DNA from 3 places in the Mesorhizobium sp. M0317 genome. Region 1 is predicted to be linked to each of the others. Evidence: predicted binding sites of a transcription regulator. Region 1 holds the regulator's gene; each other region holds the start of a gene.

Evidence for each region. The regulator PhoB, encoded in region 1, activates phosphate uptake and scavenging genes when phosphate is short. The targets are predictions, from matches to a motif close to TGTCATNNANCTGTCAT.
Region 2: the regulator PhoB is predicted to act here: its motif matches at 1,585-1,601, upstream of NKI88_RS01830 (PhoX family protein).
Region 3: the regulator PhoB is predicted to act here: its motif matches at 3,012-3,028, upstream of ppk2 (polyphosphate kinase 2).

Annotation. Positions count from the first base shown of each region.
Region 1 covers NZ_JAMYRV010000030.1:72,181-82,673, forward strand. The annotation lists gene NKI88_RS20535 (PAS domain-containing hybrid sensor histidine kinase/response regulator) at 1-1,399, shown strand, start outside; gene NKI88_RS20540 (substrate-binding domain-containing protein) at 1,896-2,924, shown strand; gene pstC (phosphate ABC transporter permease subunit PstC) at 3,020-4,480, shown strand; gene pstA (phosphate ABC transporter permease PstA) at 4,477-5,793, shown strand; gene pstB (phosphate ABC transporter ATP-binding protein PstB) at 5,811-6,635, shown strand; gene phoU (phosphate signaling complex protein PhoU) at 6,677-7,381, shown strand; gene phoB (phosphate regulon transcriptional regulator PhoB) at 7,398-8,087, shown strand; gene NKI88_RS20570 (ROK family transcriptional regulator) at 8,118-9,353, opposite strand; gene xylF (D-xylose ABC transporter substrate-binding protein) at 9,619-10,493, shown strand, end outside.
Region 2 covers NZ_JAMYRV010000001.1:354,512-365,004, reverse strand. The annotation lists gene urtA (urea ABC transporter substrate-binding protein) at 1-830, opposite strand, end outside; gene NKI88_RS01835 (hypothetical protein) at 1,144-1,539, shown strand; gene NKI88_RS01830 (PhoX family protein) at 1,657-3,570, shown strand; gene NKI88_RS01825 (GMC family oxidoreductase) at 3,635-5,206, opposite strand; gene NKI88_RS01820 (gluconate 2-dehydrogenase subunit 3 family protein) at 5,258-5,782, opposite strand; gene NKI88_RS01815 (VOC family protein) at 5,864-6,259, opposite strand; gene NKI88_RS01810 (ribbon-helix-helix domain-containing protein) at 6,480-6,782, shown strand; gene NKI88_RS01805 (purine-nucleoside phosphorylase) at 6,788-7,498, opposite strand; gene cckA (cell cycle histidine kinase CckA) at 7,583-10,153, opposite strand; gene NKI88_RS01795 (hypothetical protein) at 10,359-10,493, shown strand, end outside.
Region 3 covers NZ_JAMYRV010000001.1:30,368-40,860, forward strand. The annotation lists gene NKI88_RS00140 (GntR family transcriptional regulator) at 1-56, shown strand, start outside; gene NKI88_RS00145 (DUF982 domain-containing protein) at 166-399, shown strand; gene NKI88_RS00150 (hypothetical protein) at 472-630, opposite strand; gene NKI88_RS00155 (glycosyl transferase family 90) at 809-1,780, shown strand; gene NKI88_RS00160 (aldo/keto reductase) at 1,801-2,844, opposite strand; gene ppk2 (polyphosphate kinase 2) at 3,089-4,009, shown strand; gene NKI88_RS00170 (dihydrofolate reductase family protein) at 4,199-4,843, opposite strand; gene NKI88_RS00175 (winged helix-turn-helix transcriptional regulator) at 4,954-5,649, opposite strand; gene NKI88_RS00180 (DUF1330 domain-containing protein) at 5,826-6,152, shown strand; gene hemB (porphobilinogen synthase) at 6,187-7,239, opposite strand; gene NKI88_RS00190 (pyridoxamine 5'-phosphate oxidase family protein) at 7,328-7,834, opposite strand; gene NKI88_RS00195 (enoyl-CoA hydratase/isomerase family protein) at 8,015-9,052, shown strand; gene NKI88_RS00200 (DUF6163 family protein) at 9,049-9,471, shown strand; gene ldtR (transcriptional regulator LdtR) at 9,675-10,190, shown strand; gene NKI88_RS00210 (hypothetical protein) at 10,191-10,442, opposite strand.

The sequences.
Region 1 (10,493 bases):
CAAGGAGAAGGACCTCGAGCTCATCGTGCGCGTCGAGCCGGGCCTGGAAAGCCTGTTCGTCGGCGATGTCGGTCGCATGAGGCAGATCGTCACCAATCTGGTCGGCAACGCGGTGAAGTTTACCGACGAAGGCCACGTGCTGGTCGACGTGACCGGACAAAGGGGGCCGACGGGGACAAAGCTTACCGTTTCGGTCACCGACACCGGCATCGGCATTCCGCAGCAGAAACTGAAGCTCGTCTTCGAAAAATTCAGTCAGGCCGACACCTCGTCGACCAGACGCCACGAAGGCACAGGGCTCGGGCTCGCCATCACCTCGCGGCTGGTCGAGTTGATGGGCGGCGAGATCGGTGTCGAGAGCGCCGAAGGCAAGGGCTCGACCTTCTGGTTCACCGTGACATTGCCCAGGGCCGAGGAACAGACCGGACGGCGGATCATGCCGGTCGACGTGACCGGCTCACGGGTGCTGATCGTCGACGACAATGCCGTCAACCGATCGATCCTGAGCGAGCAGATGGCGTCATGGACCTTCGATTCCTGCGCCGCCGAAAGCGGACCCGAAGGGCTCAAGGTGCTGGTCGCCGCGGCTGCCTACGGCGTGCCGGTCGATTGCGTCGTGCTCGATTATCAGATGCCGGGGATGAGCGGCGCCGAAATGGCGCGCGTCGTGCGCAACACCGCAGGGCTGGCCGACACGCCGATCATCATGCTGACTTCGGTCGACCAGTCGCTCGCCAACACCAGCTATCGCGATCTCGGCATCGACGCCCAGCTGATCAAGCCGGCGCGTTCCTCGGTGCTTCTGGAAACGCTGGTCGCCACCATCCAGCGGCACCATCACAACATCACGGGCGGCCGTGTGCTGCCGGCGGCAAGCAGCGGTTCCGGCGGCGACAGGAACGAACCGTCGCCGGCAAAGCCGCCGCTCGCTGCCTCGGAACGCGCCCTGCTGCAACCGCCGCCGGTTCGTGCCCGCGCCCGGGCCGCCGGGGATGAACGCCGGCTCGACATCCTCGTTGCGGAGGACAATGAAGTGAACCAGATGGTGTTCACCCAGATAATCGGCGAAACCGGCTACAGTTTCGAAATCGTCGGCAACGGCCGCAAGGCGCTTGATGCCTTCGGCCGGCTTAATCCGCGTATGATCCTGATGGACGTCTCGATGCCGGAGATGAACGGGCTCGAGGCCACCGCCGCAATTCGCCGGCTTGAAGAACATACGGGTATGCATATCCCGATCGTCGGCGTCACCGCGCATGCCTTGAAGGGCGACCGCGAGCGCTGCCTGGAAGCCGGCATGGACGACTATCTGCCCAAGCCGATCAGCCCCAGGGCGCTGCTCGAAAAGGTCGAGCGCTGGGTCGGCATATCAGGCGAAGCCCAACGAGACGCTGGATAGCAACCTGCGGCGCCGGCCGGGATTCGGCCGCGCCGCAACAGCCAAGGCTATGGTGCGATCGCACCATATCAAAGGTGGCGCCTAGTCAGGACAATGGTCGCAACGAAACCGCTCATTCAGTTACGGGCGGGAGCAAGCGACCGCCGACAAGAAACAGCGTCGAATCTACCCCAACGGACCTGTTTTTGGCGATGGCTGGGCCAAGATTTGCTCTGGCCACGGGCAACGCGCTCCCGTCCGGTTTTTCTTTCTCGGCATCGCGGCCTGCGGTGTGCCGGGACTTGATGCCAGCACGAATCGCGCAAGCGCCTGATTCCAGCGGCAACTTCCATTCCCACAAACCGGCTTAAAGGGTGCGGCCCACAAGACGTCGTGCGACGTTACCGGGCTGACACGAAACTGTCATGCGACTGTAATAGTCGAAGGCTATTGGCCTCAGCGGGCGCCGGTTTGAAGAGGGCGCCGAGAGACCATCTTCCGAACAGGAGCAGGCCACATGAAGAAATTCCTCGTTACGGCATCGGCCGTGGCGGTAGCGTTCGCCGCATCGTCCGGTGTCGCCGCTGCGCGTGACCAGATCCAGGTCGCCGGTTCGTCGACCGTGCTGCCTTACGCCAAGATCGTCGCCGAGCAGTTCGGCGAAACCTTCACCAACTTCAAGACCCCGGTGGTCGAGTCCGGCGGCAGCGGCGCCGGCATCAAGGAGTTCTGCAAGGGCGTCGGCGAAGACACGATCGACATCGCCAACTCCTCGCGCCCGATCAAGAAGGACGAGCTGAAGTCCTGCGCCGACACCGGCGTCAAGGACGTCCAGGAGGTCCGCATCGGCTATGACGGCATCGTCTTTGCCACCGACATCAAGGGTCCGGACTGGGCGCTGGTTCCCGCCGACATCTACAAGGCGCTCGCCGCCAAGCTGGTGGTCGACGGCAAGCTGGTCGACAACCCGAACACCAAGTGGAACCAGGTCAATCCGAAGCTGCCCGACTGGGATATCGCCGCCTATATCCCGGGTGAGAAGCACGGCACCCGTGAAGTGTTCGAGACCAAGCTGCTCGACGCCGGCTGCGACAAGGCCGTTTTGAAGGCTGCCGGCATCGCCGACGACAAGGAAATCGGCAAGACCTGCATCGCCATCCGCAAGGACGGCAAGGCTGTCGACATTGACGGCGACTACACCGAGACGCTGGCCCGCATCGACTCCAACAAGACCGGCGTTGGCGTGTTCGGCCTTGCCTTCTACGAGAACAATGCCGACAAGCTGAAGGTCGCTACCGTGGAAGGCATCGTGCCTTCGACGCAGACCATCGCCGATGGCACGTACCCCGTGTCGCGGCCGTTGTTCTTCTACGTCAAGAAGGCGCATCTGGGCGTCGTTCCCGGCCTAAAGGAATATGTCGAGTTCTTCCTTGATGACCAGATGATCGGCCCGGAAAGCCCGCTCGCCCAGTACGGCCTTGTTTCCGCTCCCGACGCCGAACGTCAGGGTCAGCGCGACGCCTTCGCCGCCGGAAAGACGATGTAATCAACCGACCGGATCAGGGCGCGGACCAAATCCGCGCCCTGATTTCGCCGCTTGCCGTAACGGCGGCGGCGATCTGAATTTTCCTGGGGTGGGTGATGTCGTCCTTGCTCGTACTCGCCATAGTCATTGCCATAGGCGTGGTCGCTTTTGTGATCGGCCGCCAGCGCGCAGCGGCGCAGGATACCGGCAAGGTCAAGCCGCATTCGCGCGCGCATTATCATGGCTGGTGGGCCTTTCTGCTCGCGATCCTGCCTGCCGTCCTTTTGCTCGCCGTCTGGGATATCGGCTCTTCCTTCTATCTCGACCGGCACATCCATGCCGCTTTGCCCGAGCGCACCGCCGACACAAAGGTCGCCAGCGAAGCGCTCGACGCCAGCCTGGTGAAGAGCCTGGCCAAGGGCCTGCGCCGGCTCGATGGCGATACCGCACTTCCCGCTACTTTCGCCGAATTGCAGCCGCTGCTCGCCGCCAAGGGCGTGGCACTGGCCAGCGACACCCAGGACTATATGATCCCGATCGCGGTCGAGGCGAACAAGGTCCAGGACCGGCTCGGCCTGTTCGGCGCCGTGCTGACCTTCGCGCTGTCGGTCGCCGGCGCCTTCTATGCGCTGAGGCAGATCGCGCCGCGCGCCAGGGCGCGCAACAATGTCGAGAAGCTGATGCTGTGGGGGCTGCTTGCGGCCTCGACCATCGCCATCCTGACCACGGTCGGCATCGTGCTGTCGATGCTGTTCCAGACGATCACCTTCTTCGAAAGCGTATCGCCGATGAGCTTCTTCTTCGGCACGGTGTGGGATCCGCGTTTCGCCGCCGCCGGTTCCGGCGGCAGCCAGGGTCAGTTCGGCCTGATCCCGCTACTCGCCGGCACGCTCTACATCGCCGCCGTCGCGCTTCTGGTCGCAGTGCCGGTCGGGCTGATGTCGGCGGTCTACATGTCCGAATACGCCTCGCGCAGCGTCCGGTCGGTGGTCAAGCCCGCGCTTGAACTGCTGGCCGGCATCCCGACCATCGTCTACGGTATCTTCGCCGTGGTCACGCTCGGACCGTTCCTGCGCGACCTGTCGGCGGCACTCACCGGCGGCTCGCCCTTCATCCAGGGCCAGAGCATCTTCACCGCCGGTCTGGTGATGGGCGTCATGCTGATCCCGGTCGTGTCCTCTTTGTCCGACGACATCATCACCGCGGTGCCGCGCGCAATGCGTGACGGCTCGCTCGGCCTCGGCGCCACGCGCTCCGAGACGATCAAGCGGGTGATCCTGCCGGCGGCACTGCCCGGCATCGTCGGCGCCATCCTGTTGACGGCGTCGCGCGCCATCGGCGAGACGATGATCGTCGTGCTGGCGGCGGGCGTCGCCGCCAATCTGACGGCCAATCCGTTCGAGGCGATGACGACCATCACCGTCAAGATCGTCAACCAGCTGACCGGCGATCTCGAGTTCAACTCGCCGCAGACGCTGGTCGCCTTCGCGCTCGGCCTGACGCTGTTCGCGCTGACGCTGGTGATGAACATCGTCGCCCTCTACATCGTGCGCAAGTACCGGGAGCAGTACGAATGACCGACATCCCCCTGGACACGATGGCGGGTGCCGTCGCGCGTCCGCGCCGCGACATCGGGCTGAAGGCGCGCTATGCCGCCGAACGCCGGTTCCGCATCTATGGCGTGATTGCGATCTCGGTGGGCCTGGCGTTCCTGGCCATCATGCTGATCACCATCGTCTCGAAAGGCTACACCGCCTTCTGGCAGACGACGGTGACGCTGCCGGTCACCTTCGACGAGAAGGTGATCGATCCCTCCGGCAAGCGCGCCACCGACCCTACCGTGCTGATCAAGGCGAACTATCCCAAGCTCGCCGAAAACGCGCTGGTGGCCAAGCTCGGCATCGATCCGGCCAACAGGCCGATGATGCTGAAGCTCAAGGGCTTCCTGTCGGAAGGCGCGCGGGTCCAGCTGCGCGACATCGTCTCCGCCGATCCCTCGGTGATCGGCACGACGCGCGATGTCGACATCCTGGCTGCCGCCAATCTCGACTCGGCCTTCAAGGGTCAGATCGACCTCGGCGTCGATGAAGCGCGCCGCAAGGTGTCCAACCAGCAGATCGACTGGATGAACAAGCTTAAAGCCGACGGCGTGATGGCCGAGCATTTCAACACCGGCCTGTTCACCTATGGCGCCTCCAGCCGGCCCGAAACGTCGGGCATGGGCGTGGCGATCATCGGCTCGTTCTACATGATGGTGATCGTGCTGTTGCTGGCGCTGCCGATCGGCGTCGCCGCCTCGATCTATCTCGAGGAATTCGCCAAGAAGAACCGCTTTACGGACCTGATCGAAGTCAACATCAACAATCTCGCGGCGGTACCGTCGATCGTCTTCGGTCTGCTTGGCCTTGCCGTGTTCATCAACTTCCTCGGCATGCCGCGCTCGGCTTCCTTCGTCGGCGGCCTGGTGCTGACCTTGATGACATTGCCGACCATAATCATCGCCACGCGCGCCGCCCTCGCCGCGGTGCCGCCGTCGATCCGCTCGGCGGCCCTAGGTCTCGGCGCCTCCAAGATGCAGATGGTGTTCCATCACATCCTGCCGCTTGCCGCCCCAGGCATCCTTACCGGCACCATCATCGGCCTGGCGCGTGCGCTCGGCGAGACAGCACCGCTGCTCTTGATCGGCATGGTCGCTTTCGTCGCCGATTATCCGACGACGCCTTTCGATCCGGCGACCGCGCTGCCGGTTCAGATCTATATGTGGGCAAACGAGGCTGAGCGCGCTTTTGTCGAGCGCATGTCCGGCGCCATCATCATCCTGCTCGTCTTCCTCATGGCCATGAACATCACCGCGATCGTGCTCCGGCGCCGGTTCGAGCGGCGCTGGTAGAAAAAAGGCAATTTGGTATGAACATCATGACCGAACAGTCCCTTGAGAATGCAGTGGGCGACAAAATGAACGCCAAGTCGAACGAAGTCATCAAGATGCGCGGCGACAAGGTCGGCGTCTTCTACGGCGACAAGCAGGCGTTGTTCGACGTCAATCTCGACGTCCGCCAGAACCAGGTGACGGCGCTGATCGGCCCCTCCGGCTGCGGCAAGTCGACCTTCTTGCGCTGCCTCAACCGCATGAACGACACCATCGATTCGGCGCGGGTGACCGGCAAGATCACGCTCGATGAAGACGACATCTACGACAAGAACATCGATGTCGTCGAACTGCGCGCACGCGTCGGCATGGTGTTCCAGAAACCCAACCCGTTCCCGAAGTCCATCTACGAGAACGTCGCCTACGGCCCGCGCATCCATGGGCTGGCCAAGCGCAAGTCCGACATGGACCAGATCGTCGAGCAGAGCCTGAAGAAGGCTGCGATCTGGAACGAGGTCAAGGACCGCCTGCAGGAGCCCGGCACCGGCCTGTCCGGCGGCCAGCAGCAGCGCCTGTGCATCGCGCGCGCCATCGCCGTGTCGCCGGAGGTGATCCTGATGGACGAGCCCTGCTCGGCGCTCGATCCGATCGCCACCGCCCGTGTCGAGGAGCTGATAGACGAGCTGCGCCAGAACTACACGATCGTCATCGTCACCCATTCGATGCAGCAGGCGGCGCGCGTCTCGCAGCGCACGGCGATGTTCCATCTCGGCTATCTCGTCGAGGAGGGCGCCACCGACAAGATGTTCACCAACCCCGACGACAAGCGCACCCAGGACTACATTACCGGCCGCTTCGGCTGAGCCGTCCGGCGGGTGAATTTTCAGGCACGAGGACCAAGATCATGGGTGAACATACCGTCGCCTCCTTCGATGAAGAGCTCGGGCAGATCAGTAAGCTGATCCGCGACATGGGCGATCTGGCCGGCTCGATGGTCAGCGGCTCGACCAAGGCGCTGCTCAATTCGGACAATGCGCTGGCACAGCGTGTCGTGTCCGACGACGCCATCATGGATGCGCGCCAGCGCGAACTGGACGACCGCGCTATCACGCTGATCGCCAAGCGTCAGCCGATGGCCAACGATCTGCGCGCCGTGGTCGGCTCGATCCGCATGGCGGGCGACCTCGAGCGCATCGGCGACCTCGCCAAGAACATCGCCAAACGCGTCGGCACCGTGGGCTTGAGCGTCACGCCGCGCGACCTCTCGCACTCCATCGATGCCATGGCGCAACTGGTGCTGATCCAGGTGCAAGGCGTCGTCGAGGAATATGCCGCCACCGATGCGGCAGCTCTTGCAAAACTCAGGAATGACGACGAGCGCATCGACGTCAAATACACGTCCGTGTTTCGTGAGCTCTTGACCTACATGATGGAAGACCCTCGCAACATCACCGCCTGCACGCATCTCTTGTTCTGCGCCAAGAATCTTGAGCGCATCGGCGATCATGTCACCAACATCGCCGAAAATGCGTATTATGTGCTGACCGGCCAGCAATTGCCCGCCAATCGTCCGAAGCAGGACGAGACGGCGATGGCCACGCCGGCCTGATGAGGGTGAACTGCCTATGATCGCGCCACGCATCATGGTCGTGGAGGACGAGGAGCCGCTGGGCGTGCTCCTCCGCTACAACCTCGAATCCGAAGGCTATCAGGTCGAGGTGGTGACACGCGGCGACGAGGCCGAGATCCGCCTGCAGGAAAACGTGCCCGATCTCCTGGTGCTCGACTGGATGGTGCCCGCTGTTTCCGGCATCGAGCTCTGCCGGCGGCTTAGAGTGCGGCCCGAAACCGAGCGGCTGCCGATCATCATGCTGACCGCGCGCGGTGAGGAAAGCGATCGCGTGCGCGGCCTGTCCACCGGCGCCGACGACTATCTGGTCAAGCCATTCTCGACGCCGGAGTTCATGGCGCGCGTGAAGGCGCTGCTGCGCCGCGCCAAGCCGGAAGTGCTGTCCAGCGTGCTCAAGGTCGGCGACATCGTGCTCGACCGCGAGTCGCACCGTGTCTACCGCAAGAAGAGCGAGATCAGGCTCGGACCGACCGAGTTCCGGCTGCTCGAATTCATGATGCGCCATCCCGGCCGCGTGTTCTCGCGCAGCCAACTGCTCGACAATGTCTGGGGCGAGACGATCTATATCGACGAGCGAACCGTCGACGTCCATGTCGGGCGCTTACGCAAAGCGGTCAACAACGGCCGCATGCCGGATGTCATCCGTACCATTCGCGGCGCCGGCTACGCGATCAGGGAAGACTAGGATGCTGCGCGTCGCGCCGTTGCCGGCCATTCAGGCGAAATGCTTGCCGGATTTGGCCTGAATGCCCGGCGCGAAAATCTCCTGATCGACGAAGCCGAGCGCGCGCATGGCACAGCCTTCGCGGATCAGCGGCAGCTCGTTGGGCTCGGTGTCGAAGGAGATCGATTTCGAGTGCTGGCCGCCGGCGGTCTGGGCGATCGCTTCGCGCAATGCCGGTTCGATCAAGTCGAAGGCGGCGGCGCTGACGCCTACCATGGCGACGGGTGCCGGATCGATCAGCGCAAACAGGCTGCCGAGGCCGAAGCCGAGCGCCTCGCCGGCCTTGCAATAGGCTTCGCGCTCCGGGCCGTCGGTTTCGCGGGCGCGCGCGGCGAGTGCGCGCATATCAGCGTCGCCGATATCGACCGGCTCGGCATCCTCGCCCATCATTTTGGCGCTGCGCCAGATGGCGTAGTTTCCGGCATAGGCTTCCACGCAGCCGCGCCGCCCGCAGCGGCAGAGCGCGCCGCCCGGACGGTGGATCATGTGGCCGAACTCGCCGCCCGAGGAATGGGTGCCGGTGAACAGTTCGCCTTTCAGCACCAGGCCCATGCCGATGCCGTGCGATAAGAGGATGGCGATAAAATTGTCGCGGTAGCGCTCGGGCTGGCGCCATTGCAGGGCCACCGCCATCATATTGCAGTCGTTCTCCATGGTGGCAGGAATGCCGAATTCCGCTTCCAACATGTCGGCGAAGGCAATGTCGGTCAGTGGCGTGATTGGCGACCACAGCATGGCCCGCGCCTGCGAATCGGTGATGCCCTGGATGCCCATGGCAATGCGGGCGATGCTCTGGACATCGAGGTCCGGGTCCGCGAGACGCCGCCCGACGATTGCCACGCATTCGCCGATCAGCTCGTCGCGCGGCATGGTCAGCGTGTCGAGCCGGCGCTGTTCTTCCGCGACCACCTGGCCGGCATAGTCGATGACGGTGACGGAGAGGAAGTTCAGCGACAGCACCACGGTCATGACCGCCGCCGCTTCCGGGTTGAGGCCAAGGCCGACCTGCGGCCGGCCGCGTTTCAGCGAGCCGGTCTCGCCAGGCTTGCCTTCAATCAGGATGCCTTCTTGAATCAGATCAGACGAGATTGCCGATATCGTCGAATGGCTGAGGCCGGTGGTCGCCGCAATCTCGGTCCGCGACGGCTGGCCGGCCCGGCGCACGGCCGAAATCACCATCGCACGGTTGCGACGGCGCAGATCGTCGTGGCGGATCCCAACCGACATTTGTTTCCTCCCGGCCTCCTCGCGCCTCATGATAGTGAAGGCGTTCGACGGCACCAGCCAAATATTGGCAGACGCCGGCAGCCCTGTCATTGTTTATTGCGGACCTCGAAAAAATTCGGCACGGCCATCAGAATCCATCAGAATCGATGTTGACAGCGCCTTATCATTGAACCAGTATTTTTTCGAGGCTCGAAAAAATAGGGCCTCTGTGTGCAGGCCTTCGGGCCGGTTTTGTCGCGCCGCACGCGGCGCAGGGAGGATTATGATGAACAGATTTGCAGCCGCCATGCTGGCGGGTGTCGCCATGTCGCTGGCGCTGATGTCGGTCGCGCAGGCGAAGGACAAGGTCATCGGCGTGTCGTGGTCGAACTTCCAGGAAGAGCGCTGGAAGACCGACGAGGCGGCGATGAAAACGGCGATCGAGGCTGCCGGCGACAAGTACATTTCCGCCGACGCGCAGTCCAATCCCGGCAAGCAGCTGACCGACGTCGAAAGCCTGATCTCGCAGGGCGCCAACTCGCTGATCATCCTGGCGCAGGACGCCTCGGCCATCGGCCCGGCGGTGCAGAAGGCGCTGGACGAAGGCATTCCGGTCGTCGGCTATGACCGCCTGATCGAGAACAAGGACGTCTTCTACCTGACCTTCGACAACAAGGAAGTCGGCCGCATGCAGGCCCGCGAAGTGTTCAAGGCGAAGCCCGAAGGCAACTATGTCTTCATCAAGGGCTCTGGCTCGGATCCGAATGCCGATTTCCTGTTCTCGGGCTCAATGGAAGTGCTCAAGGAAGCCATCGACTCGGGCAAGATCAAGAATGTCGGCGAGGCCTATACCGATGGCTGGCTGCCGGCCAACGCGCAAAAGAACATGGAACAGTTCCTGACCGCCAATGACAACAAGGTCGATGCCGTGGTTGCGGCCAATGACGGCACAGCCGGCGGCGTTGTCGCCGCGCTGACGGCGCAGGGCCTTGCAGGAACGGTTCCGGTCTCGGGCCAGGACGGCGACCATGCCGCTCTGAACCGCATCGCACTCGGCACGCAGACGGTGTCGGTGTGGAAGGACGCGCGCGAACTCGGCAAGAACGCCGCCGAGATCGCCTCGCAGCTCGCCGATGGCAAGAAGACGGGCGACATTGCCGG
Region 2 (10,493 bases), on a different contig from region 1:
GTATCGAGACCGGCCAGTTCTTCCTCACCGACCGAAAAGGCCATGACCGGGATGTCCTCGGCCTTGATGCCCTGGTTGCCGAGTTCCTTGTAGAACGGAACGTTGGCGTCGCCATTGACGGTCGAGACGACGGCGGTCTTCTTGCCGGCCGAGCCGAATTTCTTGATTGCGGAGACTTCGGTCTGCCAGTCGGAGAAGCCGAACGGCGTGTAGTTGACCATGATGTCTTCGGCGGCGACGCCCTTGGCCTTCAGATAGGCCTCGAGGATTTTGTTGGTGGTTCGGGGATAGACGTAGTCGGTGCCTTCCAGCACCCAGCGCTTCACCGAGCCACCGTCCTCGCTCATGAGATAATCGACGGCAGGAATCGCCTGCTGGTTTGGGGCGGCGCCGGTGTAGAACACGTTGCGCTCGCTTTCCTCGCCCTCATACTGGACGGGGTAGAACAGGATGTTGTCGAGTTCCGAGAACACCGGCAACACCGATTTGCGCGACACCGAGGTCCAGCAGCCGAACACGGCGGCGACCTTGTCCTTCGAGATCAGCTCGCGCGCCTTTTCGGCGAAGAGCGGCCAGTTGGAGGCCGGATCGACAACGACCGCCTCGAGCTTCTTGCCGAGCAGACCGCCCTTGGCATTCTGCTCTTCGATGAGCATCAGCATGGCGTCTTTCAGCGTCGTCTCCGAAATCGCCATGGTCCCCGACAGCGAATGCAGAATGCCGACCTTGATCGTGTCTTCGGCGGCCTTGGCCGGAGACGACATCGACAGGCCGGCGGCGATCACGCCCGCCGAAAACATTTTTGTTATTGTGGAGAAATTACCCCTCATACCGAAGACTCCCAAGCTGTTTGATTGCACCGCGACAATGCAAAGCAACTGCCGTGCCAAACGCGAAGGCGCCGCTCATAAAGATGGAATAGCCGAGCGTTATCAGCCGGTTGGTATATTAGCCTGGAGAAACAACAAAGGCAGCCGGTAAAATTGATTGAGGCAAATTTGCGCAGCGCACACGACTTTTGCCTAATTTTCGCCCAATTGAGACAAATGCCTAGTTTTTGATCTCCGGCCGTGGTTTCCGGGCGAACAATGTTGCGGCACCGCGCAAAAATAGGGCAAGCTCGCCCTTCAAAAGAGAGACGTCATGACATCTCGCATCTCCCGCATTTCCTGCATCCTGCTGCTGATGGCAACGAGCGGCGCCGCGCGCGCCGATTTCGGCGAGGGCAAGCTTCCGGACGGCACCTATCATTGCGAGGTCTACCTGCTCGGCGCCTTCCTCAACCTCGGCGACATCACCATCAAGGGCAATGTCTATACCGGCCCGGTGACATTCGGCACCGGGACGCAAGGCTACAACTATCAGATGAATGCCAATGGCGAGATAACCTGGCTCGGGCCGCTGGGCGGCTATACCACCGGTGGCAACTCCGTCTCCATGACACAGGCAACACTGGACGGCGAGACCGCCCCGTCATTCGACATCATTCTGAAGCAGCCCGACGGCGCCTTCACCGCCTCGACCTGCACCAAGGGCTGAGCGATGCGTAGTGCCGCGCCCAGTTGCGGCAAAACCTTCCTCCTATGTCATGTGAATGTTGCCTAAGCAGACTAGGGCAACGGTGCGCCGTAACATCCACCCTGAGAGGCAGACACCATGGCCAATACACCGTCTTCATCCTCCCCCTTCATCCGCGAAATCATTGCCGAGCGCGTCTCGCGCCGGTCTCTTTTGAAAGGCAGCCTCGCCTCCGGCGCGCTGATTGCCGGCGGCAGCTTTGTCGGCTCCTTGTTTGCCGGCGAAACGCATGCCGCCGCAGCGCAGTCGACGCTCGGCTTTCCCGAGCTGAAGCGGGTCTACGACAAGACCCATGCCGCCGCCGAAGGCTATGAGACGACCATCGTCGCGCGCTGGGGCGATCCGCTTGCAGCTGGCCTCGCCGAATTCGACGGCAACAAGGTCGCGGCGGAGGAACAGGAAAAGCGCTTCGGCTACAATTGCGACTACATCGCCTTCATGCCGCTGCCGAAGGGCACGGTGAATTCTGATCATGGCCTGCTCTGCGTCAACAACGAATACATCTCGCCCAATGTGATGTTTCCGGGGATGACCGAGGGCGATGCCGGCAAGACGATGACCAGGGAACAGGTCGATCTCGGCATGGCCGCGATGGGCCATTCGATCGTCGAGGTGCAATTGAAGGACGGCAAGTGGGAAACCGTAGCCGACAGTCCGCTGAACCGCCGCATCACCGCCAACACCGAAATGACCGTTTCCGGACCGGTTGCCGGCCATGCGCTGATGAAGACCTCGGCCGACGCGACTGGCACCAAAGTGCTCGGCACCAGCTACAACTGCAGCGGCGGTTTCACCCCCTGGGGTACGGTGCTGACCTGCGAGGAAGGCGTGTCCGACATTTTCGGCGGCGACCCGAAAAGGGCGCCGATCGCCGACCTGCTTGACCGTTACGGCTTCGATGGCTCCGACATCTATGGCCGCGGCCGCTTCCATGACCGCTTCAACCTCGACAAGGAACCGAACGAGGCCAACCGCTTCGACTGGGTGGTCGAGATCGACCCTTACGATCCTCAGTCCAGGCCGGTGAAGCGCACGGCACTTGGCCGCATGTCGCATGAGGCCTCGACCGTGGTCCTCAACAAGGACGGCCGCGTTGTCGTCTATATGGGTGACGACGACTATTTCGAATATATGTACCGCTTCGTCTCGGCCAAGGCCTATGACAAGGCCAACCCGGCCTCCGGCGCCGATCTGCTCGACGATGGCGTGCTGTCGGTCGCCCGCTTCGATGCCGATGGCTCGATGACGTGGCTGCCGTTGGTGCACGGCCAGGGCAAGCTTACCGTCGAGAACGGTTTTGCCGACCAGGCCGAGGTGCTGTTGAAGACGCGGTTTGCGGCAGATGCGCTCGGCGCCACGCCGATGGACCGGCCAGAGGACATCGAGACCAATCCGGTGACCGGCCGCGTCTATGCGGTGATGACCAAGAACAAGAAGCGCGACCAGTCGAAGGTCAATCCGGCCAACACGCGGCCGGAAAATCTCTGGGGCCATATTGTCGAACTGATCCCGCCTGGCGGCCGCGGCGCGGACGCCGACCACACGGCCGAAAACTATGCCTGGGACCTGTTCGTGCTCTGCGGCAACCCGAAAGATGCCAAGGTCGGCGCCACTTTTCATCCGGCTACGTCGGACAATGGCTGGTTCGTCTGCCCCGACAACATCACCTTCGACCCTACGGGGCGGCTGTGGGTGGCGACGGACGGCGCCAATGATTTCGACCTGCCGGACGGCGTCTATGGCGTCGACACCGAAGGTGCGGCGCGCGGCCTGCCGAAGCTGCTGTTCACCTGCCCGCACGGCGCCGAAGCGACCGGCCCGTGCTTCACGCCGGACGGCACGACTTTGTTCCTGTCGGTGCAGCACCCTGCGGAAGATGCCGCGACGCTCGACAAGGTGCAGACGCTATGGCCCGATTTCAAAGACGGCCAGTTGCCGCGACCTTCCGTCGTCGCCATCCGCCGCATGGACGGACAGCCGGTCGGCGCATAGTGAGTCCTAGTGAAAAAGGCGGAACGCGCCATGCGCGTTCCGCGTAGCGATCCGGGAGGACGGCTCAGATCGTCTTGGCCGACATTTGCGAAGCGATGTATTCGGCCTGGCGGATAGCCAGCGACACGATCGTCAGCGTCGGATTTTCAGCCGCACCGGTCGTGAACTGGCTGCCGTCCGACACGAACAGGTTCTTGATGTCGTGCGCCTGGCCGTGCTTGTTGACGACGCCGTCTTCCGCCTTTTCGCTCATCCGGTTTGTGCCGAGATTGTGGGTTGAGGGATAGGGCGGCGTCGGGAAGGAGCGCGTCGCGCCGACCGCATCGTAAAGCGCTGTGGCCTGCTTGTAGGCATGATTGCGCATCGCCGTGTCGTTGGGATGATCATCGAAATGCACGTCGGCGATCGGCATGCCGTGCGCCTCCTTCTCGTCCTTGTGCAGCGTGACGCGGTTTTCCGCGCGCGGCATGTCCTCGCCGACGATCCACAGGCCAGCCATGTGATCATAGTGGTCGAGCGCGGTGGTGAAGGAACGGCCCCAGCCGCCGGGATTGAGGAAGGCGGCCATGAAGGGCAGGCCGAGCGACAGCGTCTCGAATTCATAGCCGCCGACAAAGCCGCGTGAGGGATCGTACCGCGCCTCGTCGCGGATAATGCCGGCCATGGTGGTGCCGCGATACATATGCACCGGTTGGTCGAAAATGGCGTAGACCGAACCGGTGGTGTGGCGCATGTAGTTCTTGCCGACCTGCCCCGACGAATTGGCAAGCCCTTGCGGAAACTTCGCTGACTCGGAGTTCAGCAGCAGGCGCGGGCTTTCGATCGAGTTGCCGGCGACGGCGACGATGCGGGCCTTCTGCTCCTGCAGATTGCCGTCCTTGTCGGCATAGACGACGCCGGTCACTTTTCCGCTAGCGTCATGGTTGATCTTGATCGCCATGGCGTTTGGCCGGACCTCGAGATGGCCGGTCGCCTCACCCTTGGGAATCTCGGTGTAGAGCGTCGACCATTTGGCGCCCCATTTGCAGCCCTGGAAGCAGAAGCCGGTCTGTTGGCAGGAGTTCCGGTCATCACGCTCGACCGAATTGATTGCCATGTTGCCGGTATGACATTCCTTATAGCCGAGCTTGTCGGCGCCGGCCTTGAGCACCTTGAAATTGTTGTTGCCGGGCAGCCGCGGCCAGCCATTGGTGCCGGTGACGCCCATCTTGGCTTCCGCCTTGGCGTAGTAAGGCTCCATCTCGGCCAATGTGACCGGCCAGTCCAGCAGGTTGGCGCCTTCCAGCTTGCCGTAGGTCGAGAGCGTCTTGAACTCATGCTCCTGGAAGCGCAGCGAGGCGCCGGCCCAGTGCGTGGTCGAGCCGCCGACCGATTTGACTATCCAGGCCGGCAAATTCGGAAAATCCTTCGACACCCGCCAGTCGCCGGACGTCGTGCGCCTGTCCGTCCAGGCGAGTTGGCTGAAGGAACCCCACTCGTCATTGATGAAATCCTCGTATTCGTGACGCGCGCCGGCCTCGAGGATGACGACATCGACGCCTTTCTGGGCGAGTTCGTTGCCGAGCGTGCCGCCGCCGGCGCCGGAGCCGATGATCACGACCACGCCGTCGTTGTTGAGATCAAATGAAGCTGCCATGGTTTCCTCCCATGAATTCCTGTTTGCGGGGTTTCAGAACGACGGAAGGGCTCAGAGCCACTCTATGTCGTCGAAACCGCGCGCGATGTAGCCGCCCTTGGAGTAGGATTCGCCCTCGTAGCCGAAGATCGGCCACACCTCCTGCTGGTTGTAGAGGCTGACGACGAGGCCGCCGCGGATGGACTGGAAGAACGGCGTCGCCTCGATCTGCTGCAGCACGGCGACGCGCTGCTCCTCCCAGCCGAGGCCGCGATAGCCGCCCTCGCCCGACTTCTTGTCGAGGTCGGCGATGCCGTCTTCGATCATCGTCTTGTAGGCAGCGTCCTTGCCGGCCTGCTCATCATGCCCTTTTACGGCGATGGCGTAGTATTTGTCGGGCACCTGATCGTGCGGATAGATGTCGCGCGCCATCTGGATCAGCGTTGCCATGGTTTCGGGCTTGAGCGCCGATGTCTCGAGCCCCCAGGCATTTTCAGGGCTGTTGACGGCGCTGCCGGAAATGACGAGCAACGCGCCGATGCCGCCGCGTTTGAGAAGTTCACGACGTGAGAGCCTCGCGTCATAGATCGTGACCATTTTGTTCCTCCCTGCTTGCTGTTTGCGCCCTTGAACAGCGCCGTTGCTGGCGTCGCGCGGCTGAATGCGGCCGATAATCCCCTACTGGAAGCGCCCTCCACGCTGCAGAACCTCGATCTTGTAGCCGTCGGGGTCCTCGATGAAGAAAAAGCGCGCGATCAGCGATCCGTCGCGGTTGAATTCGACGATCTTCTTGGGGTTGAGGCCGAGCGCGCCGATCCGGTCGTGTTCACTGTCGAGATCGGACACCGAGACCGCCAGATGGCCGTAACCGTCGCCTAGCTCATAAGGCTCGGTGCGGCCCTTGTTCACGGTGAGTTCGAGCTCGAACCCCGTTTCGGCGTTGGCAAGGTAAATCAGCGTGAATGTCTCGAAATCCAGCCTGTCGGCGACATCGAGCCCGAAAGCGTTTCTGTAGAAATCGACGGATCTGGCCTCTTGGAGAACCCGGATCATGGAGTGGATTGCCTTCGCCAAATCAGTCTCCGCCGCTGCATGCTGGAGGCGATTATGGGCGGCACGCGCGAAAGGTGGTGGCAGCCGGTTACCACGGCTAAATTTGCAATCGCTGCTATGCCTGCGCCTAAAGACGAAAGTCCGATTGCCGATTCGGCCCACAAGGCCGAACATGCAGGGACAACCACAACTTGAAGGCGCGACACGCTGCGCCCAAAACCAACAATATCGGGAGGTAAGGATGTGCAGGGTTTTTGCCGGGCAGGATCCGGAAGGCTATCGACAGATCAACCGGTCGATCCGCATCGACGGTCACTCTACGAGTATCCAGCTTGAAGGAACGTTCTGGGCGCTGCTTGACGAAATTGCCGACAGCCAGGGCCTGACGACGCCGAAGTTCATCTCAAAACTCTATGACGAGGCGATCGAGATCAACGGCGCCATTCCCAATTTCGCGTCGATGCTGCGTACCACCTGCGCGCTCTATCTGCGCGGTCACCGGCCAGACATGGATGAGCTGACGCCGAAGCGCGAAGCGGCCTGAGGAAGCTAGCCTTCCGCCGCAACGTCGAGCCCGAGCCGCGCCATATCGGTGAACAGCGCCTGACGTTCGGAATAGGCAGTCTGTTCGCCGGTCACGATGTTGTCGACGACGGTCAGCAGCGACAGCGCGCGGGCGCCGAAATGCGCCGCGATTCGGTAGAGTGCGCTGGTTTCCATATCGACAGCGAGAGCCCCAAGCGCCTGCGCTTCGGCAAAGCGGTCGCGCCCTTCAGGGTGGTAGAAGACATCGCTGCAGATGGTCAGCCCGGCCTGGTGGTCGATGCCGAGCTGGGCGGCGCAGGCCAAAGCGTGGGCGAACAGGCCGGGATCGGGCCCGGCGGCAGCATCGTAGAGGCCGAAGACCTGGCCGCTTTGGTCGCTTTCGGCGCGCACCGACTGCGAGATCACCAAGGAGCGCAGCGGCACGCGGGGTGTCAGGCCGCCGCAGGTGCCTGTGCGGATTAGCGTTTTTACGCCGTGAACATCCAGGAGTTCATGCGCATAGACCAGGAAGGACGGGACACCGATGCCGGTGGCCTGGATGCTGATGGGACGGCCGCGATAGAGACCGGTGAAGCCGAGTGCGCCCCGGCGGCGGTTGACGCAGCGCGGCGCCTCAAGAAATGTCTTTGCCATCCACTCGGCGCGTTGCGGATCGCCCGGCAACAGCACCGTTGCGGCATAGTCGCCCCTGGCAGCCTCGTTGTGCGGCGTCACGACATGCTCCCCAAAACCCGCCGCCCGTTTCGCCTGCAATCATGGCAGTGTCACGTCATTGCGCAAGCTTTGAATTAGGGCGCCCTAGGACTCCAATACATCCTTGACCACGGTGGCCAGTTGCTTGAGGGAGAACGGCTTCGGCAGGAAGCCGAATTGCGCGTCCGGCGGCAGGTTTCTGGCGAAAGCGTCTTCGGCATAGCCGGACACGAAGACGAACTTGATGTCGGGCTGGCGCTTGCGCAGTTCGCCGAGCAGCGTCGGTCCGTCCATTTCCGGCATCACCACGTCGGACACGACGATATCGACTTTGCCGCCGAGCGCTTCGAAGACTTCCAGCGCCTCGACGCCCGAGGAGGCCTCATGGACGGTATAGCCGCGCGAGGTCAGCGCCCGCGAGCCGCCCATGCGCACGGCGTCTTCGTCCTCGACGAGGAGCACAGTGGCCGAGCCCGACAGGTCCTTGGCGCTGTCGGCGGCTTTCACCGGCGCAGCCGGCGCCTCGCTGACGTCGCCGGGCTTCTTCGCCTCCACGATATGGCGCGGCAGGAAGATGCGGAAGGTCGAACCCTTGCCGACTTCGGAATCGCAGAAGATGAAACCGCCGGTCTGCTTGATGATGCCATAGACCATCGACAGGCCAAGGCCGGTGCCTTTGCCGACTTCCTTGGTGGTGAAGAACGGCTCAAAAATCTTCTTCAGCACGTCCGGGGCAATGCCCGAGCCGCTATCCTCGACCTCGACCACGACATAGTCGGCAGGCGTGAGCTCGCGGTAGGAGAAGCTCTTGCATTGTTCGGCGGTGACGTTGCGGGTGCGCACGGTGAGGTCGCCGCCGGCCGGCATGGCGTCGCGCGCGTTGACGGCCAGGTTGACCACCACCTGCTCGAACTGGCCGATATCGACCTTGACCGGCCACAAATCGCGGCCGTGGTCGACCTTCAGCTTGATCTCGTTGCCAACGAGGCGGGCAAGCAGCATCCGGAGATCGGCAAGCACGTCGGTCAGGTTCAGCACTTCCGGCCGCAATGTCTGCTTGCGCGAGAAGGCGAGCAACTGCCGCACCAGCGAGGCCGCCCGGTTGGCATTCTGCTTGATGTTCATGATGTCGGGGAAGGATGGGTCCGACGGCCGGTGATTGGTCAGCAAAAGATCCGACGCCATGATGATGGCGGTCAGCACATTGTTGAAGTCGTGGGCGATGCCGCCGGCGAGCTGTCCGACCGCCTGCATCTTCTGGCTCTGCGCCATCTGGCCCTCGAGCGCCTTCTGCTCGGTGGTCTCGACGGCATAGACGATGGCCGATTCCTCGGCGCCCTCGCCGGTGCCGTCGGCGACGGCGTTGACGTAGAAGCGGATGTGACGCTCCTCATTGCCGGGCAGCAGCGTGTCGATCGGCTCGATGTCGGCCTGCCTCAGCCGCGCCTTTTCGAACGCGGCGGCAAAGGCCGGCCGGTCGCGCTCGTGGATCACGGTGTCCAGCCGCACGCGGCGGTCGACCGCGTCGCCGTCGACGACGGAGGAAAACAGCGACAGGAACGGCGCATTGGTGCGCAGGATGCGGCCGCCATTGTCGACGGCGGCAATGGCCATCGGCGTCGAATTGAAGAAGCGAGTGAAGCGTACCTCCGAAGCCCGAAGATCGGCCGATGCGTCCTCGCCCTGCGTGCGGTTGAGCACGATGGTGCGGGTGGGACCGTTGGTCCCCTCGCGGCTGGCCGAGACCCGATGCATGAAGCGCACCGGCAGCGCCTCGCCGGTCGTCGTCGTAAGATCGAGATCGATGACGGCGTTGCGGGTGGTGCCGGGATCGGCCTTGACCGAGCGCACCAGCGCCATGCCATCGCCGGCGACGATTTCCGGGAGTGTCACGGCGCCAGGGGTGAAGCTCGCCAGATCGATGCCCAGCCATTCGGCGAGCGTGGCGTTGATGTAGGTGACGCGGCCTTCCTGGTCGGCCGAGAAGAAACCGGCCGGCGCATGGTCGAGATGGTCGATGGCCTTCTGCAAGTCGAGGAAGAAACGCTCCTGCTCGGCCCGTTCCTGCGAGATGTCGGCAAGCTGCCAGGCAAGCATCGGCAGGCGCTGACCGGGAACGCTGAAGGTCCGGGCCCGCGCCCGGTACCAGCGCGCGCCGGGTTCGGCGCCCGGCCGGATCGACTGCGCCAGCCGGAATTCGCCGTCGCCGGCCTGGCCGTCGCGCAAACCCGAGGCCAGCCGGTATATGGTCACCGAAGCTTCGGGGACATCGGAAAGCAGGCCTTCGACCGTCTTCAGATCGGCGGCCGACGCAGCACCGGTCATCTCGGCGTAGGCCCGGTTGGCGTAGACGACGCGGCCCTTGGTGTCGGTGACGATCAGGCCCTGCGACATGGAATCGACGAAGGCCTTCGACAGTTCGTCCCCGGTCGAACGCGGCGCGATCTGCACGAAGCCGATGGCCGTGGCGAACAGGAAGCCGACGCCGATCATGGCAAGCACGCCCAGCATGCCGAGCAAGAACGGATCGCCAAGACGCTCGCGGAAAATGCCGAAAACGATCGCGGCCCCGGTCAGGACGATGATGAACACGATGAGCCGGGTAACCGCGCCTGGCCGCGTGTTCTGATCGACGATCGGTACCGGATAGAAATCGCCGCGCGTTTCCCTGGCCATATGCCCCCTGCTCGTGAGTTGTCCGACACCGCCCCCGGCCGGTTGAATCACATTCTCCTAATCCGGAAAAGGCCTTGGCGGCAAATGTCGGATAAAAATGACGCGTCGGTGTTTTCAAGCTGTTCACGAAGCGTGAAGGCAACTTGCGGTGGCTGGCCGCAACGGTCTAGTGTCCCTCCACTTCAAAAGCCGATTGGGGGCACCAATGCAGTGGCTGGATAATGTGGCGGGTCCCGGATATGCCGCAGCGCTGCTGTGGACGTTTGCTGCCCTTGTCCTGCTGGTCATCGTGCTCATCATCATCAGGCTGGTCCGCAACCTGACCTTCGGCACCTTCGTT
Region 3 (10,493 bases), on a different contig from region 1:
TGCACAATGACCGGCGCGGCCTACGCGCCAGGGGTTTTGCCGTCGTCGCCGCTTGATACTGGTCACGAAAACGAAAGAACGCCGTCGCGATCCGCTTTCGGCCTCGCTTCGCGGACGCCGATGGCGTAAGAGGCGGCCATGGAAAACAACCGATTTGAAACACCCGTGACCGTTAAGTCGGGCACGGAGGGAAGCACTCAGCTCTTGCGTACGGTGCGCGAGGCTTCCGATTACCTGCTCAACAGCTGGCCCGGCAAGCGCAGCCCCAAGCACCGCGAAGCGCTGCAGGCCTGCCATGACGCGCTGGCCGGCGACAAGCCGGCGATGATTGCAAGACGCGCCTTCATCGCCGCCGCGCGCGAGGTCAACGTCTTCGTCAGCGACAAGGCCCCGGCCTGATCACATCGGCCTGATCAGACCGGCATTTTGCCAGGATCCGGCCCGTTTCGCGGGCCGGTGATCCTGTCTTGCCTATTTTTCTGTCTCGGTGTCGGTTTTCGAACTTGCCTCGTTCTCAGGCTCGGCGCGCTCCTTGGCCGCGACCTTGGCGGCGAGCTTCTCCGCCTTCTTGGCGGCCTTCTGCCGGTCGCGCTCTTTGCGTTCCTGACCGTAATTCGGTGGTCGAGCCATATCGTTTCCTTTCGCTGTGCCTGATCCTGCCTAGAAGCATTGGCCGGCAAACACAACAGCGCCGCGAGGGCAGATGCCAGCGGTTCTGGACTTGCGTGATGGCGAACACAATGGTTTAGAAAAGGCTGCGGGACAGTTGCTGGAGCCGCCGCCGACCGATTTCGAATCAAAACGACCGATGGCCACGCTTCAAAGAAACGCACAGAAGCTGATCTACTATGCGCGCAACGCCATGCGCGACATCGCGCCGCCGGTTCTTTTCCGGCGCCGGCTCGGCCGGCTGCTCGATCAGGCCAGGCTTTCCGACGCATCGGTCCGCCAGCGGCTCAATTACTACAACACGCTGCGGGAGCCTTTTAGCTCCAGCCCCGAGGCCGTGCCGGTCAGCCGGCTGCCGTCGGACCGCAGCATGTACTATTACGATCTGAAGGAGTTCACCCGTTATTTCGACCCAGATCTGCGCATCGACCTGGAATTCGGCGACGTCATCGAAGTGCCGAAGATGCCGTCGATCGTCAAGGACCGGCCGATAGCCGGCGACAACAGCAACGGCGTCCTGTTCAAGTTGAACAAGTTCCGCCATTTCCACATGCCGGCCGACGATGTCGCCTTCGCCGACAAACATCCGCTCGTCGTTTGGCGCGGCGAACTCAACAATCCGATCCGCACCTTGTTGCTGGATGCAGCCCGCAATCTGCCGTTCTGCGATGTCGGCACGCCGAGGGCGACAGCACCGGCGGAATACCGCAAGCCCTATCTCAGCATCGATCAGCAGCGCCGCTACCGCTACATTATCTCGCTCGAAGGCAATGATGTCGCGACCAATCTGAAATGGATCATGAGCTCGAACTCGCTCTGCCTGATGCCGCCGCCGACTTACGAGACCTGGTTCGCCGAGGGGCAGCTCGAGCCCGATGTCCATTATGTGCCGCTGGCGCCCGACTTCAGCGATCTGGCCGAGCGGGTGCATCATCTCGAGCAGCATCCGGCCGAGGCCCAGCGCATCGTTGCGGCGGCCAACGCCTATTGCCGCAAATTCGCCGACGAGCGGGCCGAGCAGGCGATCTGCCTGCTCGTGCTCTACAAATATTTCGTGCTCAGCGGCCAGATCGAGCCCGATCCGCAGGTCTGGCGGTTTATCGCGGGCTAGCGGCTTCCGGCGCCCTTAAGTCAGATGACGCTGCGGTCCATAACCAGATCGGCCGGGCCGAAGCGGTCCTTCGCCGTAAACTGCTGGTGCCAGTAGGGATAGAGCACCGGCGGCCGGCTGACGGCATCGAGACGCTGGCGTTCATCAAAGGACAGCGTCAGGCTTGCCGCGGCGAGATTGTCTTTCAACTGGGCCTCGTTGCGTGCGCCGATCACCAGCGAACTGACGGCTGGCCGGCCGAGCAGCCAGGTCAGCGCCACCTGGGCCGCCGAAACGCCGCGTGCCGCACCGATATCGACCAGCACATCGACGATCCGCCACAGCCGGTCTTCGTCGCGGATCGGCGGTTCCGACCAGCCGCCGATCTGGCGCGCCGTCGGGCTGTCGCGGCGGTATTTTCCCGACAGGAGGCCGCCGGCGAGCGGGCTCCACACCAAAACGCCAAGGCCCTGGTCGACCGAGATCGGCAAGAGCTCATACTCGGCCTCGCGTGCTTCCAGCGTGTAGTGGATCTGCTGGGTGACGAAGCGCGGCTGGTGCTGGCTGTCGCTGATGCCCAGCGCCTTCATGACCTGCCAGCCGGAATAGTTGGAGCAGCCGACATTGCGGATCTTGCCCTGGGCAACCAGCGTGTCGAGCGCGGCGATGGTTTCCTCGAGCGGCGTCGCGCCATCCCATTCGTGCAGGAAATAGATGTCGATGACATCTGTCCTGAGGCGCTTCAGGCTCTTCTCGCATTCGCGGATCAGATGATGGCGCGACAGGCCTTCGTCATTGGGGCCCTTGCCGATCCGCATGCGCGCCTTGGAGGCGATCAGCACGTGGTTCTTGCGCTTGCCGCCGAGCGCCTCGCCGATGATCTCTTCCGACAATCCGTTCGAATAGACATTGGCGGTGTCGATGAGATTGATGCCGGCATCGATGCAAGTGTCGATGATGCGCGAGGCCTCCGCGAGATCGGAATTGCCGACGGCAGCGAACGGCCCGCTGCCGCCGAAGGTCATGGTTCCCAAGGTCAGCGCCGAAACTTTCAAGCCGGAACGGCCAAGCGTGCGGTATTCCATGTCTGATCCTCGTAGTTTTGGTGGGGAGGCGGTTTTAGCAGGAAAGGGCGGGGAAGCCCGAACGGGTCCGCTATTTGTAGGACAATTTGAGCGGCTTGTCGCCATGCCAGGGCGCTGGATCGGCAATGCCTCGCTGCTTTGCAGTGAAGACCGGCTGGCCGGCGGCTTGCAATAAAACCGTCATTGCCGGCCTATATCAAGTCGGCTCAGGGTTTCATGTCAGCCGGCAAGCGGAGCAGTGGAAATGAATGAGCTAAAGCAGAATTCTGCGGCCAGGGATTGGCTGGAAGCCGAACTCGCCGACACGCTCGACGAGGACTATGAGCTGGAAATCTCGGAGCCGGCGCTGTCGTTGGAGATCGCCAAGATCTACAAGAACGCGCATCCGCCGTCGATCGATCGCATGCAGTATTTCCGCGACCTGATCGGCTTGCAGTCGGAACTGATCAAGCTGCAGTCCTGGGTTGCCTACCACAAGAAGAAGCTGGTGGTGGTTTTCGAGGGCCGTGATTCCGCCGGCAAGGGCGGCGTCATCAAGCGCATCACCCAGCGCCTCAACCCGCGCATCTGCCGCGTCGTGGCGCTGCCGGCGCCGACCGAGCGCGAAAAGTCACAATGGTATTTCCAGCGCTACGTGCCGCATCTGCCGGCCGGCGGCGAGATCGTGCTGTTCGACCGCTCCTGGTACAACCGCTCCGGCGTCGAGCGGGTGATGGGCTTTGCCGAACCCGATCAGGTCGAAGAGTTCTTCCGCGACGTGCCGGAGTTCGAGCGCATGCTGGTCCGCTCCGGCGTCACGCTGGTCAAATACTGGTTCTCGATCACCGACGAGGAACAGCAGATGCGCTTCATGATGCGCATCCACGATCCGATGAAGCAGTGGAAGCTGTCGCCGATGGACCTGCAGTCGCGCGTGCGCTGGGAGCAGTACACCAAGGCCAAGGAAGAGACGTTTGCCCGCACCAACATCCCAGAGGCACCGTGGTACATCGTCGAAGGCAACGACAAGAAGCGGGCGCGGCTGAACTGCATCGACCATCTCCTCAAACAGCTGCCCTATGAGGACGTGCCGCACGAAGAAATCACGCTGCCCGAGCGGGTGTTCAACCCGGAGTACGAGCGCCAGGTCCTGCCGCGCGAGCTTTACGTGCCGGAGAAGTATTGAGCACTTTTCCTTCTCCCCGTTTCACGGGGAGAAGGTGCCCGAAGGGCGGATGAGGGGCAGCGCCGGCATCGGCGAATTCACAGTCGTCGGACGCTGCTAACCTCCAAAAGCAGCGCTGCCCCTCATTGCCTGCCGGGCATTTCTCCCCGTAGAACGGGGAGAAAGAAGCCTGCGCCTATCACTTCGCCACTACACCCGCTTGATCGTCACATGCGTGGCGAGCGCTGTCGCCACCTGCTCGGTGCACTGGTAACCCAGCTTCAGCATATCCAGCCCGGCAAACAGGCTCTCGCCCCTCCCGAGCAACACCGGCGACACCGCCAGATGCAACTCGTCGATGAGCTTCTCTTGCAGATATTGCCGGATGGTGGAAACGCCGCCGCCGACGCGGACATCCTTGCCGCCGGCCGCGGCCTTTGCTTGTTCGAGCGCGGCGTGGATGCCGCCGGCAACGAAGTGGAAAACGGTGCCGCCTTCCATCACAATGGGGTCGCGCTTGTAGTGGGTCAGCACGAAGGTCGGCACGTGATAGGGCGGGTTGTCGCCCCACCAGCCTTTCCAGCTCTCGTCTGGCCATTCGCCGCGGATTGGGCCGAACATGTTGCGGCCGAGGATCCAGGCGCCGACATTGTCGAAGCTGCGGACAGTGAACCGGTCGTCCACATCGGTGGTGCCGCCATCCTTGCCGACCATCTCGTGGAAGGTGCGGGTGCCGGTCATCCATTTGTGCAAATGTTCGCCGCCAACGCCGAGCGGATCTTGCAGGTCCTGGTCAGGACCGGCGCCGAAACCGTCGAGCGACAAGGTGAAGGCATTGACGCGAAGTTTGGACATGGAGACTCCCTTTCGGTGACCAGTTGTGATTTGCAATCAGTATTCAAACTGATTGCATTTTGCAACTAGTATTTTTAGAGGCAAGCCGATCTGTGGAATGCGCAGGGACCTCAAGCCGCCACGCGCTTCGGCATCACCGCAAACGGGCTGAGCCCAAGCCAGATCTGCATCTTGCCGGCGACGTCGAGATCGCCGGTCAGGCTGATCTTGTCGCGTTCCTTGTGAACTGTCGTCAGCCCCATCCAGATCGAGGTCATGGTGCACAGATCGGTCGAGACGTAGAGATCGACGTCGAAGCCCGGATCGTACCAGCAAAGATCGACCTCGCCCTGCTTTTCGACGATCAGCCACCACGATCGTTTTGACGCCGGCAGGTCATGGTACAGGAATTGTATCACGGTGCGCCCGTCCGGCAGCGGACTGGGGTTCAGATTGCGCCGCATGTCCCACATCAGCAGCGACGGATCGAGGTTTTTGAGCGACAGCCTGGCCTCGACCCATTTCTGGCCCCAAAACCCCATCGCCTCGACAACCGGGCGCAAATCCCGGCCCGCCTCGGTCAGCCGGTATTCGAACACGCCCTTCTCGGTCGCGATCTCGGTCCGCTCGACGATGCCGCCGGCCTCGAGGTCCTTGAGCCGTTGCGACAGAAGGGTTGGCGACATTTTCGGCACGCCGCGGCGCAAATCGTTGAAGCGGGTCGATCCCGCCACCAGTTCGCGCAGCAGCACCATGGTCCAGCGTGTGCAGAGCAGCTCGGCGGCCATGGAGAGCGGGCAGAATTGCTTGTAACCGGCTTGTGTCATGTGGTGAGCTCCAAAAGATGTTGCCGGACCTTATTCAGAAAACCTGAGTTCAGCCAGTACAGAAGCTGTACTGGCACCCCCGGTACAGTTCTGTGACTGGAGCGGTCCGGCGCCGCCATGCGAGGCAGCGGTCACGTCACCGGGCAGTCCGGTGCCGATCCATGAGGAGTTGGACAATGACCGCTTACGTGATCGCAGACATCAAGGTGAAGGACGACAAATGGGTGCCGGCCTATGCCGCTTCGGTGCATGACCTCGTCCACAAGCATGGCGGCAAGTATCTCGCCCGCAGCGGCAATGTGAAGACGCTGGAGGGCAAGCCGCTCGACACCAGCCTGATCGCCATCATGGCGTTTCCGTCGGCAAAGGCAGCCGAAGCCTTCACCAACGATCCGCAATACGCTCCGTTTGTGGCGGAGCGCCGGAAGGGCAGCGACAGCCGCTTCCAACTGATCGACGATACCGATCTCGCCGGAACGATTCCTTATTTGCCAAAGGCGTGAGGAAAAGCCGGAACCCGGAGCATCCAGGTTCCGGCTAACCCTTCAGCATTTGCGCCACTTCCGGCGCGAAGTAAGTCAGGATGCCGTCGCAGCCGGCGCGCTTGAAGGCGAGCAGGCTCTCCAGCATTGCCTTTTCGCCGTCGATCCAGCCATTGGCGGCCGCCGCCTTGATCATCGAATATTCGCCTGACACCTGGTAGGCGAAGGTCGGCATCTGGAACTCGTCCTTCAGCCGGCGGATGATGTCGAGATAGGGCAGGCCGGGCTTGACCATCAGCATGTCGGCGCCCTCGGCGATATCCTGCTCGGCCTCGCGCACCGCTTCGTCGGAATTGGCGTGGTCGAGATAGTAGGTCTTCTTGTCGCCCTTGAGCAGGCCGGCGGTGCCGACCGCCTCGCGGTAGGGGCCGTAGAAGGCGGAGGCGAATTTCGTCGCATAGGACATGATCGCCACATCCGAAAAACCGTTGGCGTCGAGTGCGTCGCGGATGGCGCCGATGCGGCCGTCCATCATGTCGGACGGCGCGATGATGTCGGCGCCGGCCGCTGCCTGGATGACGGCCGCGGCGGTCACCTGTTCCACTGTCTCGTCATTGACGATGATGCCGTCGCGCAAGATGCCGTCATGGCCGTGCGAGGTGAACGGATCGAGCGCGGCATCGGTGATGATGCCGATCTCGGGCACTGCGTCCTTGATGGCGCGGGTGGCGCGGTTGATGATGTTTTCCGGGTCGAGGATGTGCGATCCCGTCTGGTCGCGCAGGCTGAGTTCAACATTGGGGAAGGTGGCGATCGCCGGAATGCCGAGCTTAGCGGCCCGCTCGGCCTCCTTGACGGCGAGGTCCAGCGACAGGCGGAAGACGCCGGGCATGGCGGCGATCGGCTCGCGCGTGTTCTTGCCGTCGATCACGAAGATCGGCCAGATCAGATCGTTCACCGTAAGCCGGTTTTCCTGCACCAGGCGGCGCGACCAGTCGGCCTTGCGCATGCGCCGCAAGCGGCGGCTGCCGGTGATCTCGTCGACGCTGCGTGCGCCGAGCTTTGCCGGCGCGAATTTGTTGCTCGTCGCGGGGGTGAATTTGTTCATCGCAAAAACTCCGGGTCGAGGCGGCTTTTACCACGAGGCCTTGCCGCTGACCAATGCGACACGATTGTGCCAGCCGATGACGCGGTGCTTACGGCTTTGGCGGCCACGCCAGTTCTGGGCCGGTTTTGAAGAACGACACATTGTTGGTGAAGGTGCTCTCCGGGGCGAGCCGGATCAGGCGCCCGTCCGGATGGCCGATGTCGGCGACATTGTCGATGAACCAGCGGTTCCAGGTCGCCTCCGGGCCGAGATATTTGTGCAGCAGCCGTTTGAAGCGGTTCGGCGCCATAGCTTCTATGGTGGCGACGCCGCGCAGGCCGAGATGCAGCAGGATGCCGGCCTCATTGTCGAAATGGACGATCTCCACGGCGCAGCGCGGGTCACGTTCGAGGTGTTTGACAGCACTTGCGCCGGTCGAGCCGAGCAGCCAGATCGCAGCGTCCTCCCAGATGAACCACATCGGCGCGTTGCGCGGCGCGCCGTCAGCGGTCACGGTCGCCAGATTGGCCATCAGCGGGCGGCTGAGAACATCATCCGGGTCGAACTTTTTCGGCATCTCCCAGCCATGGCTCGGCGCTGCGGTTTCAAGCGTCATGCGTTTGTCCCTGCATCAGAAGAAAGGCTGTTTTGCCCGGCAATTTTGCGCGCATTTCTGTCGGGGGCAAAGCACGGTCGCGTTCCCTTGCGAAAATCCAAACCGCGCCCGCCGGTTGACGCACCCATGCGCCACCTTTAGCACTTCAGTCCCGCAGGCGCGGGGAGGGATTCTCTGACGATGGTTTTTGGCGGCGGCGACGAGATCCGCTTCGAACGGTTGGGCAAGGCGGGCGTCGTCACGCTGACGCGGCCGCAGGCGCTCAATGCGCTGACACATCGCATGATCAAGGCGCTGGACAAGGCGCTCGACGCTTTTGAGCGCGATACCGGCGTCGATGTCGTCATCGTCAAGGCCGAGGGCAGGGCGTTTTGCGCCGGCGGCGACATCATGCACGTCTACGAGGCCCGCGCCGGAAAGCCGCCGGTCGAGTTCTTCGCCGACGAATACCGGCTCAACGCCCGCATCAACAGTTACAAAAAGCCCTATGTCGCGCTGATCGACGGGATCGTTATGGGCGGCGGCGTCGGCATCTCTTTCCACGGTTCGCAGCGTGTGCTGACCGAGAACGCCCAGTTCGCCATGCCCGAAGTCGGCATCGGTTTCTTCCCCGATGTCGGCGGCAGCCATCTTCTGCCCGACCTTGGCGGCAGCTTCGGCATGTATCTGGCGCTGACCGGCAACCGCATTCGCTATGGCGATGCGCTGTGGTCTGGCCTGGCCACCCACACCATCAAGGCCGCCGACCAGGCTGCCTTTCTCGATCGGCTCTGCGCCAATGGCGATCCGGAATCGGTGCTGCGCGGCTTTTTCGTGCCGGCCAGGCGGGAGACCGGCCAGCCGGTGCTGGAAGCCATTGCCCGGCATTTTTCCCAACCCTCGCTCGCCGAAATCCTCGAGAGCCTGGAGCGGGCGGCAGGCGCCGACGAGTTTGCCGCCAAGACGCTGGCCACCATCCGCACCCGCTCGCCGACCAGCCTCAATGTCGCGTGGCGCCAGATCAGCGCCGGGCTGACGCTGTCGATGGAAGCCTGCATGAAGATGGAGTTCCGCATCCTCAACCGCATGCTGGCCGGGCACGACTTCTATGAAGGCATCCGCGCCGTCCTCGTCGACAAGGGTTCGACGCCGCAGTGGCGGCCGGCAAGCCTGGCCGAGGTCGACGCTGCTTCGGTGGACGCCTATTTCGCGCCGCTCGAACGGGAGCTCGAACTGTGAGCGAGGTCACGTCGCGGCGCATCGTGCTGCAGCCCTCGGGTGTCGAGATCATCTTCGCCTGGTTCCAGCGCGTCATAGCGGGCTATTGCCTGCTGTTCGGCATCCTGTACTGGATCCGGCTGATCGGCTTTTATCCCGGCCCGCTGTGGCGCTTCGACCTGATGCCGGTGCACTGGCAGGTCGTGGCGGTGATGCTGGCCGTGTTCTTCCCCTTCGCCGCCGCCGGCCTCTGGATGCTGGCGTCGTGGGGCCCGGTGATCTGGTTCATCTGCGCGGTGACCGAGACCATCATGTATGCCGGCTTCCCCGATCTGTACGGCCACCGGCCGCTGATCGTCTTCTCGCATGCCGCGGTGGCGCTGCTCTACATCGCCTTCCGCGCCGTTATCTGGATGCGCAAGCGCCCCGCGCGCGCCTGAAACGCCGCCCCGCAGCCATTGGGTAAATCTTTAGGTTAATTATCCTTGCTCGGGTGACCGTTCGTTAAGCGTCTTGCGAAACCTATTACCGGTAAGCTCTTGTTAGCCCTAGCGTTTAAGTCGAATTTTATGAGTATTCGATAGTGTCGCAATCAAGGTGAAAAACAAAAAATCACCAGGGCGACAAACGAGAGGCAAAGACAATGATCAATTCGCGTCCGGCGGCGAAGACCGCCAACGTATCCGACGATCGCCGCGAGGCTATCCGTTCGCTTTACATGGAATCGCTGCAGCTGGTGGAGCGTCTGCATCGCCGTCTGCTTGACGTGATCAAGGACGAGTTCGACCGCAACGGCCGTTCCGACATCAATGCCATCCAGGCGCTGCTTCTGTTCAATATCGGCAATTCCGAACTGACCGCCGGCGAGCTGCGCTCGCGTGGCTACTATCTCGGCTCGAACGTCTCCTACAATCTGAAGAAGCTGGTCGATCTCGGCTTCATCAACCACCAGCGCTCGCGCATCGACCGCCGTTCGGTCCGCGTTTCGCTGACGCCGAAGGGCAATGAAGTGGCGGAAGTCGTCGCCGGTCTCTATGAGCGCCATGTCGGCTCGATCGAACAGGTCGGCGGCATCAACAGCGAAGAGTTCAAGCAGATGAACCGCGCGCTGCAGCGCCTCGACCGCTTCTGGAACGACACGATTGCCTACAGGATGTAATCAGCGGGCCATTGAATAGCAGCTGCGCCGGAAGAAGCGCGGCCGGAGGCAAGTCTCAGCCAACAGGCCGGTGCCGAAAAGCACCGGCCTTTTCTTTTTCGAGCCGCCTGCGCTTCCAATTCGGCGCAAAGCCACGTTGCCGCCATATTCGCGGTGGAAGCGAGGGGTGTGGGTATGCGGCGGCGAAAGCTGTTCGCGCGCCTGTAAGGTCGCATCGCCGTCCGCTTTTGACGGCCAGGTGACGCAGGTCATGGTTGGCTAATTGTTAACAGTGCCAACTTTAAAGTGCGGGCGATATCGCCC